Regions from separate parts of the Maridesulfovibrio pacificus genome, predicted to be linked through region 3. Evidence: riboswitches for the same ligand, from Rfam matches in the RefSeq annotation. Region 3 holds a riboswitch; each other region holds the start of a gene.
What was found. A riboswitch is a leader RNA that binds a small molecule or an ion and turns the genes downstream of it on or off. The one in region 3 is predicted to bind cobalamin.

Region 1 (7,437 bases), 1.4 Mb from region 3:
ACTCACCCGCTATCATGCCAACAGCATCTTCAACTCTAACCCTGCTTTCAATCAGTTCGCAGATCTGAGAGTTAATCCAGGCTATCTTGCCGTCCGGACCGACAATGCAGCACGGAAGGACAAGACCATTAAGAACTCCTTCAGAAAAACCGAGCTTATGTTTTAATTCATCAACCATGTGCTCAATATTGGTGGAAAGGTCCTTGAGCTCACAAACAAATTTCCCTTTCAACTCTGCTTTCAGATTGCCTGCAGCTATCTCTCCGGTAAAATCCCTGATACTTTTCATGGGCTTGGTCACCTGCATGCGGATAACAAAAACGATCAGCCCGACAAGTATAACAATCAACAGCAGCCCCAGCCCGAAAAGAATATTACGCTGCTGCGTGGCAGCCTCCGTCAGATCGGATTCATAAGCAGACAGGCAGACAACCCAGTCGGTAATAGGGACCCTGCTAAAGGAAAGTACTTTATGTTCCCCTTCCCACGAGTAAGAGAAAAAACCTTTCTCAGCAGACAAACTCTTTCGTACAAAGTCGTAGGAGGAAACATCGTCCATAATAAGACTTAGATCTTTATGAGCGATGAAATGACCTTCGCGATCCAGCATGAAAGCATACCCCTGCTTTCCTATGCTGATATCACCGATCAATTTATCAACGTATTCTTCCCAGTTATATACTAAAAAGACACCACCGAACGCTCTTCCGGTCATGTCTTTAATAGGGGCTGCAAATGCGAGATTATAGCCTTTCACCCCATCATATTTAAATAAATCCGAAACAGAATATTCCTTACCGCCAAGTATTTCCTGAAGATAGGGACGGTTTTTAAGATCCATACCCTTAAGGTTCTGCCCGGATTTGGTCCACCCGTAGACCACCTTTCCATTACGATCGATTACACCGATGGCATTGGCCCCTTCATGCTGCTCCAAGGCCTCTTTAAGAGATTTGCTGGCGCTGCTCAAAGCGTATGAGTCTACAAAAGCACGGTAGTATTCCTTATTTTTGGAAAGAGTTTTCAAGTTGACAATTACTCCGGATGCAAAGGTTTCAATCTGCTGCCCGAGCTCATTATTAAGGACTTCCATATTCTGCTTTTGTATATTGTAAACCGCAGATCTGGTCATTGTATTAACCACCAGAACCAGAGATACAATAGCTACAAATACAACAATAGATATCAACACAGCAATTCTGCTATTTATACTATTCAACTTAATCATAATTTCTCTCCAAGGCATTTTAATTTGCAAATAACCCCCATACACTTAAAGAAAATTAAGTCAAACACGTAAGCACTTACTGCCAAAAATATCTGAAATACAATTAATATTATCAAAAAAAAGACCCCGAACTGCACAAACATTCCGGGGCCTTTAAAGTATAAGGCGTCTTTATTTTGATTTATTATAATCTTCCAACAATCCGTTCATCTTATTGAGAAGTTCACCACGTTCCTGCGCTACTTTCTTCCACTTCTTTTTTTCACTCTTCAGAGCCTCAATGGTATGCAAAAGGTCCTGAATTGTGTTCGCTGGATAGCCGTGCTTGGCATAACTACCTTTGCGAAGCTCCTCATCATTTCTCTGGCGCAGAGCGCGTAACTGGCTGGCTGATAATATCATAACGTATAAGTGGTTAATGGTTCAGGTCAGTACACAAATTACATTCTGACAACTTTCAACGCAAGCAATTATAAAACAATATAAAGGCTCATAAGAAAAAAGTCCGGAAAATCACTTTCCCGGACTTTAAAATTATCAGTCTGTGTACCGGAGCTAAACTAGCCACAAGAGCATGAACTGTAGCTGTACTCAGTTCTGTCGCGATATTCTTCCTGCTTACCCTTGTTCCAGCGGTTAACCGGGCGGTAGTAACCGACGATGCGAGTATAAACCTCGGCATCTTTACCGCACTCAGGGCATTCGAAGTGCTCACCGTAAAGATAGCCGTGATCTTCACAAACAGAGAAGGTCGGAGTCACCGAGATATAAGGAATCTTGGTGTTGGTCATAGCCTTGATGATGAAGTTTTTCAGTGCGGTGGTATCCGGCACAGCTTCACCGAGGAAGGAATGGAACACTGTTCCCCCGTTGTAAAGAGTCTGCAGATCGTTCTGGTGCTCAAGAGCGTACACAACGTCCTCGGTAGCGCCTACGGGCAGCAGTGTGGAGTTGGTGTAGTACGGGGTGTCGCCACCGGAAGTGTAGATATCGGCATAAAGATTCTTGTCGATCTTGGCCAGACGGTAGCAGGTCCCTTCACCCGGAGTCGCTTCAAGGTTGAAGAGGTTACCAGTTTCCTCCTGAAACTGCACAGTCAGATCACGCAGGTGGTGCAGAACCCTCTGCATCAGGCGGGAACCGGAGGGAGTATCGATACCTTTACCCAGCAGGTTGTGGCAGGCTTCGTTACCACCGATCAGGCCGATGGTGGAGAAATGACCTTTGAAACCATTCTTCAGGTAACGCTGAGAGAAGGGGAACATGCCGTTCTCAAAGTTGGCGGTAACCAGCTTGCGCTTGTACTCCAAAGAATCCTTGGCCTGAGAGGCGTACTCGGTGATCAGGTCGAGGAAATCTTCCTCACCCTGTGCGAGATAAGCCAGCTTGGGCAGGTTCAGGGTAACAACACCGATGGAACCGGTAAGATCTCCAGCGCCGAACAGGCCGCCGGTTTTCTTGCGGATTTCACGCAGGTCCATTTGCAGACGGCAGCACATGGAGCGTACGTCCTCGGGGTTGAGGTCGGAGTTGATGAAGTTCTGGAAATAAGGTGCGCCGTACTTGGCGGTCATCTGCAGCAGCAGCTCGCCCACTTCACTTTCCCACGGGAAATCCGGGGTAACGTTGTAGGTGGGAATGGGGAAGGAGAAGATACGGCCATCGGAGTCACCTTCAAGCATGACTTCAACGAACGCACGGTTGATCATCTCCATTTCCTCTTGGTACTCACCGTAAGTGGTATCCTGGAACTCACCACCGATGATTACCGGCTCATTAGCGATGTGCTTTGGCGGAACCATATCAAAGGTAAAGTTGGTGAACGGACTCTGGCCGCCCCAGCGGGAGGTGGTGTTCAGGTTGAAAATCAACTTCTGCACCATCTGCTTCACACGATCATAGTCCAGACCATCATGACGAACAAAGGGAGCGAGGTAGGTATCAACGTTGTTGAAAGCCTGCGCACCGGCCCACTCGTTCTGAAGGGTGCCGAGGAAGTTGACCATCTGTCCGGTGATGGAATCAAAATGGCGAGCCGGACCGGAAGAGCAACGTCCCTTAAGACCGAAGCCATCCAGCAGCAGGTCACGCAGGGACCAACCCGCGCAGTATCCGGCAAGACCGAAAGAAAGATCATGAATGTGGAAATAGCCATGCTCGTGAGCAAGCCTGATTTCCTCGGGATATTTTTCAAGGCAGTAACGAGCCTGAACCGCTCCGGACATGTGCAGCATCAATCCCTGAAAGGAATGGCCCATGTTGGAGTTTTCATTTACACGCCAGTCGGAACGGTCAAGGTAACTTTCAATGGTTCCGGCGATATCGAGATAGGTTTCATCCTGACGGCGCAGTTCACGGCGTTTTTCACGATATATGATGTAGCGTTCGGCTACAGAATAAAGACGGTTCTCCATAAGAACGAGCTGAACCATGTCCTGAACCATTTCCTGTTCAGGGACATCAACATCAGCGAGCTTCTGCTCAACCTTGCGGCCAAGGCGCTTACTCAGCAGAGGATCTTTGATACCACTTGCTTTCAAAGCTTTAAAAATTGCTTCTGAGATTCGCTCAGTGGACCAGGATTCGAGACAACCGTCACGTTTGAGAATTTGTTTGGGCATTTAGCTACCTGTAAAATTTGTCCGCACACATCACCACCTGCGCCGAAAAAAGAACGCAGAAAAGGAAGCAACCTCCCCAGATTGCAAGCACACGGCTGAACCGTGTCTTATGGTGGTGTGCATTTTGACGCAGGGGACCCAATAGGTGCATCCTGCAGGACTTTTGGAACCGGAAAAAAAGTCAGAAACATAAAATTCCGGTCAGTTTGAACCGACCTGCCATTCTGGGGTGACATCCACAGAACAAACTCATACCTATGAATTTGCAGGGAGCACCGGGCAGGCATGCTTCAGGCCGGGGTGCTGGCTCAGGATCACACAAAATGCTTCCCTGACAGCGGCAGAACCGCCCCGGATTCAAACCGGGTTCCCGACTAATCAGTTTCCATATGCTCAGAAAGCAGAAACGGATTCCTGAAGTGCTGACGACTTGAAGCAGTCTACCAGACTGATGAATTCGGTCAAGACTCTCTAGACTTTTTCTTGGTCAACACCATTTCAGCCCTAGAGCCATATGGGCTAACTCGTGTGGGACAGCAGTTTTCCACAGTTGTTCATTCGTTGTTCATAACCATCTAAGGCCTTGATTTAGAGACAAAATCTCCTACTCATTTTCACACAATTTCAGCCGGACAGAATTGTCCGGCTGAAATATTTTTTCACCTGAAAACAACAGCAGCTTTCTTTTGATTAAATAATTAAGACGCACGACACTCTTCACGTAAACCGTCGATAAGCGACCGCAACTCCGCAGCCAGACCGGAAAGGTCCTCAGCTGATTTACGTGTTTTATCCATTGATTTCGTTGTCATCTGCGCCATTTGGTTAATACTCTTGGAGGATGAGTTAATCTGGTCGGAAGAAACGGACTGTTCTTCCGCTGCTGCGGAGATATTTCGAACCTGTCCGGTCACTCCGCCCACAAGTGAGACAATTTCCTCAAGCGCATCCCCTGCCTGCTCCGCAAGCTCAGTGCTGTCCAACACGGACTGCGCGGCCTCTTCCATAGACTGAACATTGGTGCGCGAGCTTTCCTGAATGGCCTCAACCACGAGAGTAACATCACGGGTCGCGTCCATGGTCTTCTCGGCGAGCTTGCGCACTTCATCCGCCACCACGGCAAAACCACGACCGGCATCCCCGGCACGGGCAGCTTCAATAGCGGCATTCAGCGCCAACAGATTGGTCTGATCGGCGATATCGCTAACCACAGACATAATCCGGCCGATATCCTCAACCTGTACGTTCATATCATTGAGGTTTTCCTTAAGCTGCTCACTCTGTTCCTTAACACTGAAGATGGAACTGATGGCCTTACCGGTCATTGCCGCACCTTTAGTGGCAGTATCCATAGCCTCTCCGGCACCGACAACGGCATCGGAACAACTGCGGGCCACATCCTGAATAGAATGGGTCATCTGGTCGAGCGCGGAAGTGGATTCAGAAAGACTGCTCTGCTGCTCACGGGCGCGTTGACTGGACTCCTCAACATTCGTGCTGATCTCTTCAGAAGCATTTGAAAGACCGCTGACTATCTGCTCAAGATTGCGGACCACATCGAGAACCCCCTGCCTGCGAGCATCTTCAGCTTCTTTCTGAGCTTCACTCAACCCTGCAAGGGCCTCATGTGCAGACTGTGCCTCACGCTCTGCAACGGCAGTTGCCTCTTCAACTTTTTTCTTATCTTCCTCAATAACATGCATCAGCCCGTTATATGCTCCGGCAAGATCACCCAATTCGCCGTTTCCGCTTTGCTCTATGCGGTGGGTGAGATCACCTTTCCCAGCTTCGAGATTTCGGCTGGTCATAGAAATTTCACCGATAATGCGGCGTAACGGTTTTATAATCATCAAACGGCTAAGCAGAATAAGCAGCAGACCGATCAATGCCACAACCCCGCCAAGGACGGAGACCACATAGACCGCCTTTTGCTGAAGTAGGTTGTAACTTTCAGCCTGCTCCGTACGGATGGATGATTCCAACTCCGTAAGTTTTTCTCTGGCATCTTCCATGGACTGCATGGAGTTCTTCATCTCAAGGCTGGTGTGGTAGTAGGCTTTAAAAATATCCAGATATTCTCCTGTCGAAGATACAATTGATTTGAACAGTCTAGCCTCGCGCCCACTGTTGAATAAAGGAGCAAACTGAGGATAGGAAGCACCCATGCTAGAATCAGGGTCAATACCCATTACTTTTTCGATATCAACGATCAAGCCTGATCCGCTTGCTGCATCTTTATAAAGAATGAAGTCTTTCGCCATCTCCTGAAAACCGAGCGGCTTATTGAGCAGGATGGCTGCAGCCTTTTGTTTGGCAGTGAGTTCATCCAGACCTTCCATAGAATCTGCAAGAGAACGGGCAAGCTGCTCGTAGTCCTGACCGACATGCAGGGAAAGGACCTGCTCGCGGAGAATAGTAATATTCTTGTCCTGCTTCCGTGCTGTACGGGCAATGCTTTTCTGCAGAGAAATGGCCTGCCCCAGAATTTCACCTGAGATTTCACGCAATCTTTTTACATGCCCCACCCCTTCATTAAACTGGCCCTGAAACTTTTGAAAGCCTCGGTCAAAGCTATTAAACGAACTTTTCAGAGCAGCGATAGATGCAACCATCTGTGCGTCGACACCGGAGCTTGCAACAGCATCCAGTCTTTCATTCATGCTCCGGCTCATCTTTCTGTAATTTTGCAGGACTTCCGGCTCTGCACCCTTCTCTTTCATGGACAGCTCTTCACGGTGGGTTAACCAATCAAGAGCTTCAGACTGTGCCTCCATGCCAATACTTATTATTTCATCAAGATTATTTCGATCTTCCATTTTCTCAGTCAATTCCTGCAAAGTATAAATGGAAACACCCCCCAGACACAGTGCGCAAAACAGAAAAACCATCATCCCGGCCACTATTTTATGCGATAATTTAAATGTATATTTCATTCCCCGCCCCTTCTATACAGAAAACGACTCTCATTTTCATTCAGTGGATATAGTTGATACGACTCAAAACAATTTCAGCAGCACTAATGAAAATGAGAATGCTTTTCAACCAAAATCGGTTATTAAAATCAAAATACGGGCAGTCATTATAAAAAAATCCCGCAATCACAAAGATTGCGGGATTCATAATTACGCACAAAAGTTTTCCACAATTGTTCATAAAATGTTCGTAAATCTAAATACGGCTCCTAAAAAGCACCATTCATTTTTTCAATACAGCCGAGCAGGATCACCTTTTCCTCTTCAGAAAATTCAGAGGTCAACTCCTCAATGAGCCGTAGGTGGAGGCGGTCATGCTCTTCGAACATTTCCTGCCCTGTCCCGGTAAGTTCAACAATGATGGAACGGCGATCAGTCTGGTGCGGCTTACGGCAGACAAACTCTTTATCCTCAAGGCGATCGACCAGCACAGTCAAAGTCCCGGTGGTAATACCCATACGCTGGGCCAGTTCTTTCATACGCATAGCCTTATGGATGCCGAGTACCTCAAGGGTATGCATCTGGGGCAGAGTCAGTCCTTTTTCGCGGACCACATCGTGTTCCCATGAAGAAAGCTTTTCGTAAAATTCAATCACCGCATGGTTGAGCTTGTCGA
Region 2 (7,437 bases), on a different contig from region 3:
AAGAGGGAGGTGTGCGCCGCATTCTTAACTACGGTCATACCGTGGGCCATGCCATTGAAACATTCGCCGGATATAAGATTTCACACGGAGAGTGTGTTGCATGGGGCATGCGCATTGTTGCCCGGGCCTGTCATAAGGCCGGGATGCTCAGCGCTGAGGACCTAGCGTTGCATGAGGAACTCATGGACAAGCTCGGCCTTGCCACCGGAAAGCTCGATATTGAGCCAGCCAAGATCATGGAGCTCATGAAGAAGGATAAGAAGGTCAAGAAGGGGCAGGTTGTGATTGTCGGTCTTGATAGATTGGGCAATGCAGTTGTTCGCGAGGACTTTCCGCTTGAGTTGATTGAAGCTGAATTGAAGAATATATGAACTAATGAATACCTCCGGCGGCTTAAACCCTTTTCCAAAAGGGTTTAAGAATCCCAAAACGTTTTATTAAGCTTTGCTCTTTAGCTTAATAGGCTGTCAAAGAATAATATATTTGCGGGGAACTGGTTGTTTTTCCAGTTTCCCGCTTTATATTTTGAGCCAGAAACAACAAGGAGTTCCCATGAAAGATATTTCCACCAAGCTGATCAATGCGGGCAAAGATGAGGCCCTGAGAACTATAAATACCATTAATCCGCCCCTGCATCGTGCTTCTACCGTGCTTTTTGATTCTTACGCCGATATGCTCAAGGCGAATAAGGGTGAATTCGAGGGCGTTGAGTATGGCACCAGCGGCATGGCTGCGCAGAAAGCCTTCGAAGCTGCCATGGTTGAACTTGAAGGTGCGTACGGCTGCAAAACTTTTCAGTCCGGCATCGCCGCTATTGCTATGGTGCTCATGGCCTACACAAAGCAGGGTGACCATATCCTGATTTGTGATAACGTCTACGGTCCTACCCGCCATTTTTGTGATGGTTTCCTCTCCAAGTACGGCGTTGAAGCTGAATATCTTCCTTCCGATTCCGGAGCCGGGGTAGCCGAATATATCCGCGAGAATACTACTTTGCTTTTCATGGAATCTCCCGGTTCCAATACCCTTGAGATTCAGGATGTACCTGCTATCACCGAAATCTGCCGTGAAATGGGTGTCGTTTCGGTTATCGATAATACTTGGGCCACTCCTTTATATTTTAATCCCTTTGAGCATGGCGTGGATGTTTCCATCCAGTCCTGCACCAAATATATCACCGGACACTCCGATATCCTGCTTGGCTCGGTTTCCACTAATGAGCAGAGCTGGGCTGCTTTTGAAAAATGTTGCGGTCTTTTTGAAGTCTTTGCTGCTCAGGAAGATTGTTATCAGGCATTGCGCGGGTTGCGGACCCTGAAAGTTCGTCTCAAAGCGCACGAAGAAGCTGCCCTTGAGATAGCAAAATGGCTGGAAGGTCATGAAATGGTGGAGTCCGTCATCCATCCGGCTCTTGAAAGCCACCCCCAGCATGATCTTTGGAAACGCAATTTCAAGGGTTCAAGCGGACTGTTCGCTTTTACGCTCAAGGATGAATATGAAGATATCGATCATTCCCCGTTTGTGGATAACCTTGAGCTTTTCGGCCTCGGTTACAGCTGGGGAGGCTACAAGAGTCTGATCACCGGAGGTAAATTCCGGCGCACTAACCATTTCGGTTACGAGGGCAAAACAATATTCCGCTTGAATATCGGGCTGGAAGATGTGGAAGATCTCAAGGCTGATCTGGCGCAGGGGCTGGATCGTTTGAAATAAAGAACAGAGTTCCTCTACTTAGTTGTCTTTCAGAGTAACTAGGTAGAGGATTTCATTTTTCCATTCATGACCAAGGCCTTTTACAGCAACAAATTCTGTTTTAGATTTGAATGTATTGAGTGACGGTAATGATCTATATAGCAGACTGACTTCAATGTTGTTCAGGATCAGGGCAGTTTTTTCAAATTTATTTGTGTTGAGAAAATCATAAAGCGGGGTCTGTATATTCCCATTTTTTTCTGTTCTCAGAATGCTGGATGCAGACGCCGGATCAATTAATATTCTAGTGAAATTATGTGTCTGGAAGGGCAGGGTCGTCAGATATCTTTTGCCTTTGCGATTAATTGTATTGTGCAGGAAAAAGTGCAGCTCAGGGTGAATCCGCAAGGATCTTCTGGAAGCTATGAATATATAATTATCCTGTGCAGCTATGGATCTATCTATCGTATTGGCCATATTTTTAGCCAACAGGGTGTCAGGCTTTAGTTGTCCATTCGTATCAACGTCCGGTGTGGCATTGAAATAGAATGGATAAAACAGCAGCATGCCCCCAAATGCTATTGCGAGGAATTTAGCCGGTTTTTTATATAGCTTCAGCCCCGCCAGGCCTATGGTTATCGATAAGGCAAAAGTCGCAATAGCAAAAGGAATAGCCTGAGTTTGGAAATCGCTGATCTGTGCATTGCGCCACAGGTTTACGGATATTTGACCGCTGTAGAGGACTATGACTCCTATCACAGTTGGGATAAGGGCCACCAGCACGGTGCAAGCGTAAAATATTTTTTTGAATAGTCCTTCCCGCTTGGCAGTAAGTATCCAGTTTACTGCTATTATTGATAGAATTGGCATTAGTGGTAGAAAATAGCGGTGCGCCCTGAGCCTGAAGACAAACATATTCAGCAGCAGGTAGAATAGGCCGCTCCAGAGCAGATAAATTGTATCTCCGGTCCGGTCTTCCTTGTAGCGTAAAAGGAAGTATATTGCGCAAAGGCCGAAAATTCCCAGTGGGAAGAAGACGATACCTGTCTCATAAAGATAAAAGCCGATACTCTGCAGGTGATGGAGCAGAACCGGGGTTTTGTATGTCGTGTTCTGCGAAACATCATTGAGCATGCCGGACAGATAATCCATGCCGGATGAACTTGCTGCGGCAAGCCATAATATGAACGGCAGGCAGGCCATTAGTGCCAGCAGAACTGGCGCGGCTTCTTTTTTCAGGGTCTCCGGTATAGCACGGTAGAATGGTATCGTTCTACGTGATTTATTCCTGAATATTTCCGCCAATAAATATCCGGCCAGTGGCGGCAGGGCAAAAGGTCCTTTGCTCAGGACTCCAAGGCCCAAGGCTATGCTTGCCCCTGAAAGATTCAATAGCCCTCGTTGACCCTGCAATCGGCGTAAATAGAAAAAACTGCTCCACGTAACAGCCGCCGTATAGATGATATCTGCCTTCAGCAGCATCCCTTCGATTTTAAACGGCGGGGCAACTGCCAGCAGTAATCCAGCAAACAATCCGCATTTTTCACCGCCAAGTCTCCTGCCTATCAGGTATGTGGCGGCTACAGTCATAGCAGAACCCAGTATTGCCGGAATTCGGGCGATAAATAGCTGTGTTCCCGTGCTGAATCCGGTGCCGAAGAAATCAATCACTGCGGCGGTCAACCAGTAAGGCAGAGGAGGCTTTTGCATCCGGGGCAGACCGCCGAACATTGGGTGCAGCCAATCTCCGCTGCGGGCCATTTCCATGGCGGCAGTGATATATTTGGGTTCATCAATGTCAAAGAAAAAAGGGCGCCACTCTCCCATGCAGGCAAAGCAGAAGGCGAAAAGGATCAGACATGTGAAAGCAAGCGGTCGCTGATATGTAGAATTTGAATCCATTAGTTAATTCTTTGCTGCTTCCAGATAAATTTTCTGAAATTCGGGTATTCCTACTTCCTCGGCCCAGTGCAGGTAGAGCGATTTGAGGAAATTGCGGCGCAACTGAGGTGCTGCGGCGATACGGTTATTAATGGCCGCTTCTACGTCCATTTCTTCAATTACATTGTGCAAAGTCAGTGCCCTGTGGATGATACGGTGCGAGCTTTCGATCAATTCATTGCCCTGACGAGCAAGACGTTCACGTAATTCTTCGTCAGCCATTAGAAGAGCATATTTTTTCAGAAGGTCTTCAACGTTGTTGGGTTCATAGGTCAGCAGATGAACTCCATCCTCAAAAATATCAAAGAATCCGTTTTCGATTTTGGGAGTCAACAGACATGCGCCGCAGGCGAGGGCCTCAAATACCCGGAAGTTGAGGTCGCCGCGTTCGGCAATGTTGAGCACTACTTTTGCTTTGGGGAAAAGTTTGCTGAAATCGCCTTTGGTAATGTGCAGACCGGGGACATGCTCAGCTACTTTATCGAGAAAAATTTTTCTTTCCGGGGTCAATTCCGCACTTACATTACCTACAAAGAGCAGGTCCCATTCTTTTTGTGTTTCGGATGGAACATGGTAGTCCATAACAATAGGCGGGAACCAGAGCAGGCGGGAGTCTTTCAACCTTGGGTTGAAACGGTCCAAATGGTCTTTCAGGCTGACCAGACATATGTCGAACCCTTGAGCGTAAAAAGGATACCAACTGTGGATGTGGGTATCGATGCAGTGAAAAATGGTCAGGCAGGGATAGTTTTCCACCCCGGCCAGCGGCGGGGCAATGGACCGGTCGGCATAAACCACGGCAAAGGGTTCTGTTCCGGTTTTTTCAATGATGTCCTGCCATGTGAATACCTGTTGTCCCCGGATTGGAATATGGACTGTCTTGTAGCCCAGTTCATCCATTCCAGTCCGGAAAAAGGTATTACCGATCCATGCAATTATTTTGGGTTCTTGCTTACTCACAAGCGGAAAGTAGCAATTTATTCTGTTCTTTGAAAGAGGGGTAAATCAGCAACAGGCGGTTTATTTGAGCATGTTGAACAATGAAGGTTCATCAAGGTCGAGGGAAGGGGTGAATTTTACTCCAAAGACTGTCTCGTCCTGCCAAACGGTAACGGCTTTTTGGCTGCTGAGAAATCCGATTCTGTCATTGAAAATACAGCCGCGGATAAAGAGTTCATCGTCCAGCTTTATTCTCTCGGAATCATTCTCTGAATTAATTTTGAACTTCATTCCCCTTTTGGAAATATTGAGGATAGTGATATCTATATCTCCACCGGAAGTTGCAGCAACATCACATTGCCGGAAAAAGCTGTTGATGGAGTTCAGCTCAATCCTTGCGTGCTTTCGTCTATCTGATAACGTGTTCATATTCACCTCTCCTGCGGAACAGACTAAATTTTTAATAACTGCAAGTGAATTATTTTTTTTGTGTGGTGGTTTTGAGATATATTAGGCCTTTTAATCAGCAATCGGGTTTGCTTTTGCGATTAATATTTACAATCCAGAACTATTTCCCCCATTGAAATTGTTTTTACTCTTGGCTAAAGCCGTTAAAAAAGTTAAATGGTTATGCTATAGGAAAGTGTAATAATGCTTTTAATGCGGCCTGAATTTCAGGGGAGGTCGTAACTAATAAAGTCAGGAGAATAAGGTGAGGAAGTTACTCGTTGTTTTTGCATTGATCGGAATGATGCTTTCCGGGTGCGTATACGTAAATATGGATGTTGAGAATAAACCTGTTCCGGGTGCTGATTTCAATGGTTTGAAGACTTTTGCTTTTAAGCAGAAAAGTGAATCCAAGAAAGATCTGGAGGCTATTCTGCTTAACACTGCGAAACTGGAGCTTGAAGCAAAAGGGTTCAGCTATGATCCCAATTCACCGGATTTTATGGTTGTGGTGAATTTTGGTTCCAAGGCTTTTATGGAGCGGGGAGTAACTTACAAACGTGAAGCCTACGAATACGATTACATCAGTAAGACCAATACCGATATCGGGGTGGTTAAGACAGCTGATGCTCCTCGTGTGGACAACACTGTGCGTATCTATCTGATGACTCCCGAAAATGAAGGGATGAAGACCTACCTCTGGCGCGGTATGGCTACAAGTCAGGACCGCGAAGGTCTCGATATTGTAGGTAGATGTCTGGTTAAGGGGGCATTTTCTCAGTTCCCTGCTGCTAATGGAAAGTTCCGCGAAAAATTAAATGTTAGAGATTGCGAATAGTATAAATCAATAGCACAGATTTTATCCAAGGCCCCCGGAGTTTTTTCGGGGGCCTTTTTGTTTGGCTCAACAAAATCTTGCAGCAACCCTTGACTTTGGGGGTGAAGAATGTCATTTCTTCATCACTATATAACAATATTTTTATATATTGAATTTGATTTGTATGCGCCCGCAGGAAACGGAAGACGGTGAGAATCCGTCGCAGGCGCGCTGCTGTAACCGGGTAAATCAAGAAGGATATGGTGTCGGCCCACTGTTGGAAAACGGGAAGGAGCGGCACTGTGCGTCGAACAGGCCCGGAAGCCAGAAGACGTCCTGCAGGAGCAAGTGTCGGACCTCGCGAACAGGTCTGAGAACAGGGACAGTAGTCCCGCCGCTAAGCGGACACTTTTAATATGGAGAACTGCAATGCTGACGCACACACTAGGCTACCCAAGAATGGGCAGCAATCGCGAGCTTAAACGAAAGCTTGAATCCTACTGGAGAGGTGAAGCCGGGGCGGATGACCTAGCTTTGACCGCTAGAAAACTCCGTGAAGAGCACTGGGAAAACCAGAAGCAGGCCGGAGTTGATTTGCTGCCGGTGGGTGATTTCTCTTACTACGACCATATGCTTGATAATGCTGTGAGATTCGGCGTTATTCCTGCCAGATACAATGCGGAAGGCGCTAAGGCTTCCCTTGATGATTATTTCAGGATGGCCCGTGGCGAAGCTGGAGAAAACGGCGTGGCCGCCATGGAAATGACTAAATGGTTTGATACCAACTACCATTACATAGTGCCGGAATTCAGTAAGGATCAGGATTTTTTTCTTGCGGACGAAACCCTTCTTGGACAGGTGGAAGAAGCATCTAAGCTGGGACATAGAGTAAAGGCTGTTCTGCCCGGACCGCTGACTTTTCTGCTGCTGGGCAAATGCTCAGATCAGGAATTCGATCGCCTGGACCTGCTGGAAAAGCTTTTGCCTGCCTATGCGGAACTCATTGAGAAGCTTTCCGCTAAATGCGAATGGATTCAGTTTGATGAGCCTGTTTTGGCTCTTGATCTTGAAGAGTCTACACGCAAACTTTTCAATCCTGTTTATCGCACCCTCAAAGAAGCTGCATCAGATACAAAAATTTTGGTCGCTGCTTATTTCGGCGGTCTTGGAATCAACCTTGAAACGGCAGCATCTCTGCCTGTTGATGGTTTGCATGTGGACCTTGTGCGTGGAGCGCAGGATCTTGAGCCACTGTTAGCTAATATATCAGATAACTTGAGCCTTTCCCTCGGCGTAGTAGACGGCAGAAATATCTGGCGCGCTGATCTTGAGCGGGCTGTGGCTGCGGTTAAGTCCGCACATGTCATACTTGGCAAGGAACGTGTGCTGGTGGCTCCATCCTGCTCACTTCTGCATGTTCCCTTTGATCTTGATCTGGAAACAAAGCTGGACCCCGATATCAAATCATGGATGGCTTTTTCCCGTCAGAAATGTGCTGAAATCAGGATTATTGCAGATGCTGTAGAAGGGAAGGATGTAGAAGCTGTCCTTGCTGAGAATCGCAGGGTTCTAGAATCCCGCAAGATTAGCCCTAGAGTGCA
Region 3 (7,437 bases):
GAAACAAGAGTCGTCTTGCCGCTACCGTTGGGTCCAAGGATGGCGGTCATGGAACCAGTGGGCAAATCGAGGTTTATCCCGTGCAGGACTTCACGCCCTGCATATCCGGCTTTCAGATCCGTGATCCTGATCATGCGCTGCCTCCTTTAAAACCGGAACGCAGTACAATGCAGAAAAACGGCCCGCCGAGCAACGCAGTTACAACGCCCACCGGAAGTTCTTCACCACCGGAAAGCAGCGAACGGGCAATGACATCAGACCAGACCAAAAGTAATCCGCCCAAAAGGGAAGAAGAAATCAGCAACGGCCTGTGCTCCGCGCCCTGAAACATACGCACCAGATGGGGCACAATCAGTCCCACAAACCCGATGATCCCTGAAACAGCCACCGCCGCCCCGGTCAATAGACCTGAACCGATCAGCAGAGCCATACGCACCTTGGAAACATCCATGCCAAGATGGCGGGCCTGAGTCTCACCTAGTGAGAGGATATCCAGCTCGCGGGAATAATAAACCAGCGGAATCATGCCAGCGATAAAGTACGGCAGAAACAGCTGCAAGTGATCCCAGCCACGCCCCTGAAAGCTGCCCATGATCCAAAAAACAATAGAGGTAACGGACTCTTCATCAAGGGACTTAAGCAGGGAAATTAGCGCAGAAAGAAAAGTCGCCACCACAATCCCGGCAAGGACCATGGTTTCCCGGCGAAGCCTTCCACCGATGCGCCCGAGCATGAGCACCGCACCGAGTGCAGCCATCGCTCCGGCAAGAGCTGCCAGCGGCAGGAAAAGATTCCCGAATCTGGTCCAAAGCTCCGCACCCAGCATGGTCGAGCCGGAAAAAATCGCCAGACTGGCCCCGAAAGCCGCCCCACTGCTCACCCCAAGAGTAAACGGGTCAGCCAACGGGTTACGCAGGATTCCCTGATAGACAGTCCCGGCTACAGCCAAAGACATGCCCACCAGAAACGACAGACAAACCCGGCTCAAGCGTAAATCAATAATAATAAAAGAAAGGGCCTGATCTACCTTTTGTGCGCCGATTCCAAGAACGGATTTGAATACCGCAAGCACCTGCGTCGGCTCAGTCCCGTAGGCCCCGAAAAGACAGGCGGCAAAGATGGAAATCGGCACAAGAAATGACAGCACACAAACTGCCAGTGCTCTTCTATTGCCTGAAAAAACCATCTTCACCGCCCGATTTAATTAGTGGTCACCAAGGTGCTTGAAAGCAACCTTGAGGTGGTCAACCCAGATATCCAGAACCTGCGGGAATTCGGCTGTCCCCTTGAGTACGGGAACGCACTTATAGCCCAGCTTGGACAATTCGGATTTCCATGAGTCAGCTTCATCACCAGCCATATCGTTACGGGCATGGTCACCGGCAACAGACATGTAGGGCATGAGATAGACTTTCTTAGCCTTGCTCTTCTTGAGCAAAACTTTCACATCATCAAGAGAAGGAGCACCTTCAACAGTGCCTACAAAAATCTTGGGATCAACTTTGGAGAAGTAATCCTGAGAAGCGGGATAGTAGATGTTGGCAGCATGGTGGGTGCCATGCCCCATCAGCACAACAGCATCCTTGGCCTTACGATCCTTGGGGATGTTGGCGATAATGGCTTTTACGGTACGCTGCATGTCTTCGTCAGAATAAAGAAGCGGCTTACCAACAGTCACTTTGGTCATGCCTTTAGGCATACCTTCGAACCTTTTTACAGTGTCGTAGATACCTTCAAATTCTTCACCGGGGATGGTGTGCAGGGACTGCACTGCCACATGAGTAAAACCTTCATCCATCATTCTGGTCATGGCCATTACCGGAGAATCAACTCCACGGCCTTCTTTAGACAGAATGTTCCTGATAATCGCGGAAGAATATGCCCAACGCACAGGCACGCCGGGAAAAGTCTCTTTCACAGCCTTATCAATGGCATCAAATGCAGGCTTGGTTTCAGGCATGCTGGAACCGAAAGCTGCAATCAAAATACCTTTTTTAACAGGCTTTGCATCGCCATGTCCGGCCATGGCAAATGAAGGGATTAACAGAAAACAAACCAGAAGAAATGCGGGGATGAACTTGAATTTGTCCCCAAAACGGTACTGCATAACAGTCTCCTCAAATTTGGGGGGCTTAAAAATAGCGGCACCGCACACATAAAATTGCGCAGTGATTTCTGACAGGTAAAAGCCCCGTTATCCGTCAGAATGATCGTGATTTGCACCCGGGCAGGTCTTCCGACTCGTCCCATTTCACCCGGCCTTCCCGAAAATTTATTCAGTGGCACACAGGACCGGATTTATTCCGGCCACACGGGGTAAAACCGTTAAGGACTCACGGCGGCGGGTCCGTTCCCGACTTTAACGGGATTCCCTATTAAGCTCGTGAGAGCGCCTCAGGCAAAAGCTAAATATGATTGTTCACTTAGTATGTCAATATCAGCGTACAGCTAGCGGCCCATCACCGATTCCGGGCCAGATGCGGATCATCCCAAGCAAAGCGCGCAGTGTGGTCCATAATCCGGCCACAATCCAAATCCAAAACAACATCTGCTGCGGATGAATCCAATCTACCACAAAAAGAACCGTCGCACTCATCAATACTGCCGTAAGCATGGCATTACGCAGATAGCGAAAATCTCCTGTTCCCAGATGAATTCCGTCCGTGGCAAAAGAAAGCGCATTAATGGGCTGCAGGAATGTAACCGCCAGCCATGCCGGTCCAAAAACCGCAGCAGCTTCTTCCGGTACCAGCAACCAGGCCACAGGCTCTTGACCCAGATACATACCGATAGTCAGCAACACACCGGTCCCAAAACTCCATTTGCAAACCAGAGAGGCAACTTTACGCGCTGTAGCCCGATCAGCACGGCCCACAAAATAGCCTACCAGCGACTGCCCGCTGATGGCGAAAGCATCCAGAAAAAGGGCCAGAAAAACGAAGAACTGGCGAATAGCCTGATGCGCGGCCCCGGATTCCGCTCCGGCTTTGGTGGCAAAGCGGGTACAAAGCAGCAGGAACAGACAAACGCAGCCAGTGCGAACGAACATATCTCCGCCGATAACAAAAAGCCTGCGGGCATCCGCAAGGCTGAATCCGGTATTAAAGCCGTAATGCTTGCGCACTACCAGCACAGCCCAGACCGCTCCGATCCACTGGCTGATGGCACTTGCCAGCGCAGCACCACCGACTCCCATAACCGGAAACGGCCCCTTGCCGAAAACAAGGCACCAATCCAGTACAACGTTGATGGCATTCATACCCAGCGCAATCCACAGCGGAGAGCGCATATCCTGATAACCGCGCAAAGATCCAAAACAGGAAAGCACCACCAGTACCGCCGGAGCCCCCAGCAGACGGTAGCTCATATAATCCACGGCCAGATCGCGGACAGCACCTTCACCGCCCATCAATCCGGAAATGCTCCCTAAAAATGGAAAGACTGCAAGCATCAACACCAGCCCAATTACGGCAGAAAGGCCCGCCGCCATCCAGCCAAGGGATGAAGCTCTTTCCAGATCGCCCTTACCAAGGGCATGCGAAACCTCGGTCTGGGTGCCGATTCCAAGAAACCCGAAAACCCAGAATACGGACGAGAAGACAATGGTCCCGATACCAAGTGCAGACAACGCTTCAGGTCCTAACTTGGCAACAAATGCAGTATCCACCAGACCGGTCAAAGGCTCAGCGACCATAGAGAAAAGAACCGGAATTGCCAGTGTCAGCAATGTCCGGTTCGGTTTAATTTCAAATGGATGTTGTTTCTTTGTCATTACTTTTTAATATTCTCTTCAAACCAAGCTTCAAAAAGATCCATTGCTCGTTTGCCATACAGTTCCTTGCGGACGCGCTTAGGTGCACGTTTTTTAAGTGCAGGCATAAGTCCGAACTGAACGTTGGAAGGCTGAAAATTCTTCTTGGCTTCGCGCAGATGCCCGAGCAGTGCTCCCATGGAAGTTTCCGGCGGAGGTGCGGGAAGTTCGTTGCCCTTGGACTGCTCGGCGAGCATACGCCCTACCCAGAGACCACAGGCTGCGGATTCAAGGTAGCCTTCAACCCCGGTAATCTGTCCGGCAAGATGAATACGCGGGTCAGCTTTGAGGGCCAGCTTTTCGTCCAGAACTTCAGGGGCATTGACGTAAGTGTTACGGTGAATGGAGCCCATGCGCAGGAATTCAACATCTTCAAGACCGGGAATCATACGAAAAATGCGTTTCTGTTCCGGGTACTTGAGCTTGGTCTGGAAGCCAACAAGGTTGAAGGCGGTCTTATCCTTGTTTTCTGCACGAAGCTGAACCACAGCGTAAGCCTGCTCTTCAGTACGAGGATCAATAAGACCTACGGGCTTGAGCGGTCCAAAAGAGAGGGTCTGTTCGCCACGGTCAGCCATTTCTTCAATGGGCAGACAGCCTTCGAAATGGATTTCCTTCTCGAATTCGCGGGGAACAACGCGCTCGCCTTCTTTCAGTTCCTTAATGAAAGAGTAATACTGCTCCTCGGTCATGGGACAGTTCAGATAGTCATCATCTTCAGGCTTGTAGCGGGATCCGAAAAAAGCCACATCCATGTTAACGGAATCACGGCTCACGATAGGCGCGATGGCATCATAAAAGTAAAGACGCTGTTCGCCGATTTTTGCGATCAAGCTCTCGGTCAGCCCTTCAGAAGCCAGCGGCCCTGCGCAAACAATTATTTTGGAAAAGTCAGCAAGTTCAGGATCATCAAGGGATGCAATTTCCTTACGGACTACGGTGATGAATTCATTCTGCTCGATTTCTTCAGTGACCAGCTTGGAGAATACCTCACGATCCACAGCCAAGGCGGAACCTGCGGGAACACGGGCCTGCATTGCAGCTTTCATGAGTACGGAATCAAGAGCTTCCATTTCCTTCTTGAGAACGCCGATAGCAGTATTCAGCTCGCCGGAACGCAAAGAGTTGGAACAGACCAATTCAGCCAGACCGGGCAGATGATGGGCCTCGGAATATTTATCGGGCTTCATTTCATAAAGAACAACCTGAATTTCAGCCTTTGCCAGCTGCATTGCACATTCACACCCAGCCAGTCCGCCACCGATTACAGCAATTTTATCCACGTATATTACTCCAAAGTCGATTGTATTTTTCAGTTATCTCAATTAATAAATGATAGATGTGTTTCGCGATCCTGCAAAATTATATCTAACTCACCATTTATGACCGCACCAATCTTAAAAATCAAGAATCTGACCACATCTTTCGCCACTCCGGGCGGAATCATTAAAGCTGTGGATAATGCCAGTCTGGACTTAGGGCAAGGAGAAACTTTAGCCATTGTCGGTGAATCCGGCTGCGGAAAGACCGTCCTATCCCTCTCGGTAATGGGCCTTATCCCAGATCCTCCGGGACGAATCACCGCAGGACAAGTGCTCTATCGCGATCAAGACCTTGTACAACTATCTGAACGGGAAATGCAAAAAGTCCGCGGCAACAAACTTTCAATGGTTTTTCAGGAACCCATGACATCGCTCAACCCGGTTTTCAAAATCGGAGACCAAATCGGCGAAACTCTGCGGTTGCACAAAGGGATGGATAAACATCAGGCCGCCGAAGCAGCAGTGGAAGCCCTCAAGCTGGTCGGAATTCCTAATCCCCATAAACGGATCAGCAACTTTCCGCATGAACTGAGCGGAGGGATGCGTCAGCGGGTCATGATCGCCATGGCGCTGGTCTGCTCACCGGAAATCCTGATTGCCGACGAACCAACCACCGCACTGGATGTGACCATCCAATCCCAGATTCTACGACTGCTGGATAACCTTAAGAACAAAATGAACGGCTCGCTCATGCTCATTACCCACGATCTCGGAGTGGTAGCACGGGTAGCCACCCGGGTTGCGGTTATGTATGCCGGACAGATTGTGGAATCCGCGTCCATCTCGGATACTTTTAAGGAACCTCTTCATCCATACACACAGGGACTGCTTAATTCAGTGCCACGGCTTGGCTGCCGCACTGCACTGACTCCCATTCCCGGTAACGTCCCTGCCCTGCTGGACTTGCCAAAGGGATGCCGTTTCCATCCCCGATGTGACCGGGCTTTTGATCTTTGCCGGGAGCAGGAACCTCAACTTTTAAATAAAGACGGCAGACAGGTGCGCTGCTGGCTGCATACATAGCATAATGAATGAAAACATACTGGAAATAAAAGATATTAAACGCCACTATCCCGTCAGTAACGGACTTTTCTCCCTGTCCAAATCTACGGTGAAAGCTGTTAACGGCATTACCCTTGAAGTAAAAAAAGGAGAAACCCTCGGTCTTGTAGGCGAATCAGGATGCGGCAAATCCACCCTTGCCCGATTACTCACCGGGCTGGAAAAGCCGGATCAGGGCAGCATAAATTTCAAAGGCCGCAGGCTTGACGAATGGACCGCAACTGAGCGCAGTACCATGCTTCAAATGGTCTTTCAGGACCCGTACTCTTCGCTCAATCCCCGCCAGAGAATCGGAAAGATTATATCCGAGTCCATGCGCATCCATAAATCAGGTAGCAAGGATGAAATCCAGCAACGGGTCGAAGAATTGCTGGTACAGGTAGGATTAAGACCTGAACACCACAAACGTTACCCCCACGAATTTTCCGGCGGCCAGCGCCAACGTGTGGCAATCGCACGGGCCATTGCCATGAACCCGGACCTGATCATCTGTGATGAACCAGTATCCGCGCTGGATGTGTCAGTGCAGGCGCAGGTCCTCAACCTGCTAAAATCAATTCAGCGGGAATTCGGCCTGAGTTATGTTTTCATTTCCCACGACCTTTCGGTAGTCAGCCACATCAGTGACCGGGTGGCGGTCATGTATCTTGGGCAGCTCATGGAGATTGCTACAGCCGAAGAGCTTTATCACAATCCCCAGCACCCATACACCCAAATCCTCCTCGAGGCTGTCCCGGTTCCTGATCCGGCAGTTCAAGGGGAAGATGTAATCATAACGGGTGATATGCCCAGCCCTATATCACCACCTACAGGCTGCCCCTTTCATACCCGCTGCCCCAAGGCCATGGATATCTGCTCGCAGACCCAGCCGGAGCTGAAAGAAACTGCAAGCGCACACAAAGTTTCCTGCCACCTGTATTAAAGAACAAAGGCCGGAGCATTTGCCCCGGCCTTTCGTATTAAATTTATATCACTTGCAGTTACTTGGAATTAGAACGTTCATTATAAGCTTTTGCCAGTCCGCCAGTTGAAGTTTCGCGGTAAAGGCTTGGCAGGTCATGTCCTGTTTTCTTCATAACTTCCACGACTTCATCAAAAGGAATGCGATGAGAGCCATCGGAAAGAATGGACATCTGAGCACGTGCAAGCGCACGGGTGGAAGCGCAGGCATTACGTTCAATGCAAGGGATCTGCACCAATCCGTCCACGGGATCACAGGTCAGGCCCAAGTGATGCTCAAGA

Region 1: another riboswitch for cobalamin. It lies ahead of ACNI23_RS13780 (ribonucleoside triphosphate reductase); the one in region 3 lies ahead of ACNI23_RS07145 (sirohydrochlorin cobaltochelatase).
Region 2: another riboswitch for cobalamin. It lies ahead of metE (5-methyltetrahydropteroyltriglutamate--homocysteine S-methyltransferase); the one in region 3 lies ahead of ACNI23_RS07145 (sirohydrochlorin cobaltochelatase).

What each region holds. Positions count from the first base shown of each region.
Region 1 is NZ_JBLZNE010000001.1:2,968,109-2,975,545, forward strand. It holds gene ACNI23_RS13770 (methyl-accepting chemotaxis protein) at 1-1,228, opposite strand, end outside; gene ACNI23_RS13775 (hypothetical protein) at 1,400-1,630, opposite strand; gene ACNI23_RS13780 (ribonucleoside triphosphate reductase) at 1,789-3,849, opposite strand; cobalamin riboswitch at 4,126-4,280, opposite strand; gene ACNI23_RS13785 (methyl-accepting chemotaxis protein) at 4,548-6,782, opposite strand; gene ACNI23_RS13790 (MarR family winged helix-turn-helix transcriptional regulator) at 7,031-7,437, opposite strand, start outside.
Region 2 is NZ_JBLZNE010000002.1:256,145-263,581, reverse strand. It holds gene aroB (3-dehydroquinate synthase) at 1-371, shown strand, start outside; gene metC (cystathionine beta-lyase) at 553-1,713, shown strand; gene ACNI23_RS18640 (ArnT family glycosyltransferase) at 1,732-3,594, opposite strand; gene ACNI23_RS18635 (glycosyltransferase family protein) at 3,598-4,593, opposite strand; gene ACNI23_RS18630 (pilus assembly protein PilZ) at 4,654-5,001, opposite strand; gene ACNI23_RS18625 (DUF4136 domain-containing protein) at 5,285-5,857, shown strand; cobalamin riboswitch at 5,996-6,189, shown strand; gene metE (5-methyltetrahydropteroyltriglutamate--homocysteine S-methyltransferase) at 6,266-7,437, shown strand, end outside.
Region 3 is NZ_JBLZNE010000001.1:1,527,815-1,535,251, forward strand. It holds gene ACNI23_RS07135 (ABC transporter ATP-binding protein) at 1-134, opposite strand, end outside; gene ACNI23_RS07140 (FecCD family ABC transporter permease) at 131-1,186, opposite strand; gene ACNI23_RS07145 (sirohydrochlorin cobaltochelatase) at 1,205-2,107, opposite strand; cobalamin riboswitch at 2,210-2,412, opposite strand; gene ACNI23_RS07150 (MATE family efflux transporter) at 2,438-3,772, opposite strand; gene trmFO (methylenetetrahydrofolate--tRNA-(uracil(54)-C(5))-methyltransferase (FADH(2)-oxidizing) TrmFO) at 3,772-5,094, opposite strand; gene ACNI23_RS07160 (ABC transporter ATP-binding protein) at 5,194-6,156, shown strand; gene ACNI23_RS07165 (ABC transporter ATP-binding protein) at 6,161-7,117, shown strand; gene ACNI23_RS07170 (L-serine ammonia-lyase) at 7,176-7,437, opposite strand, start outside.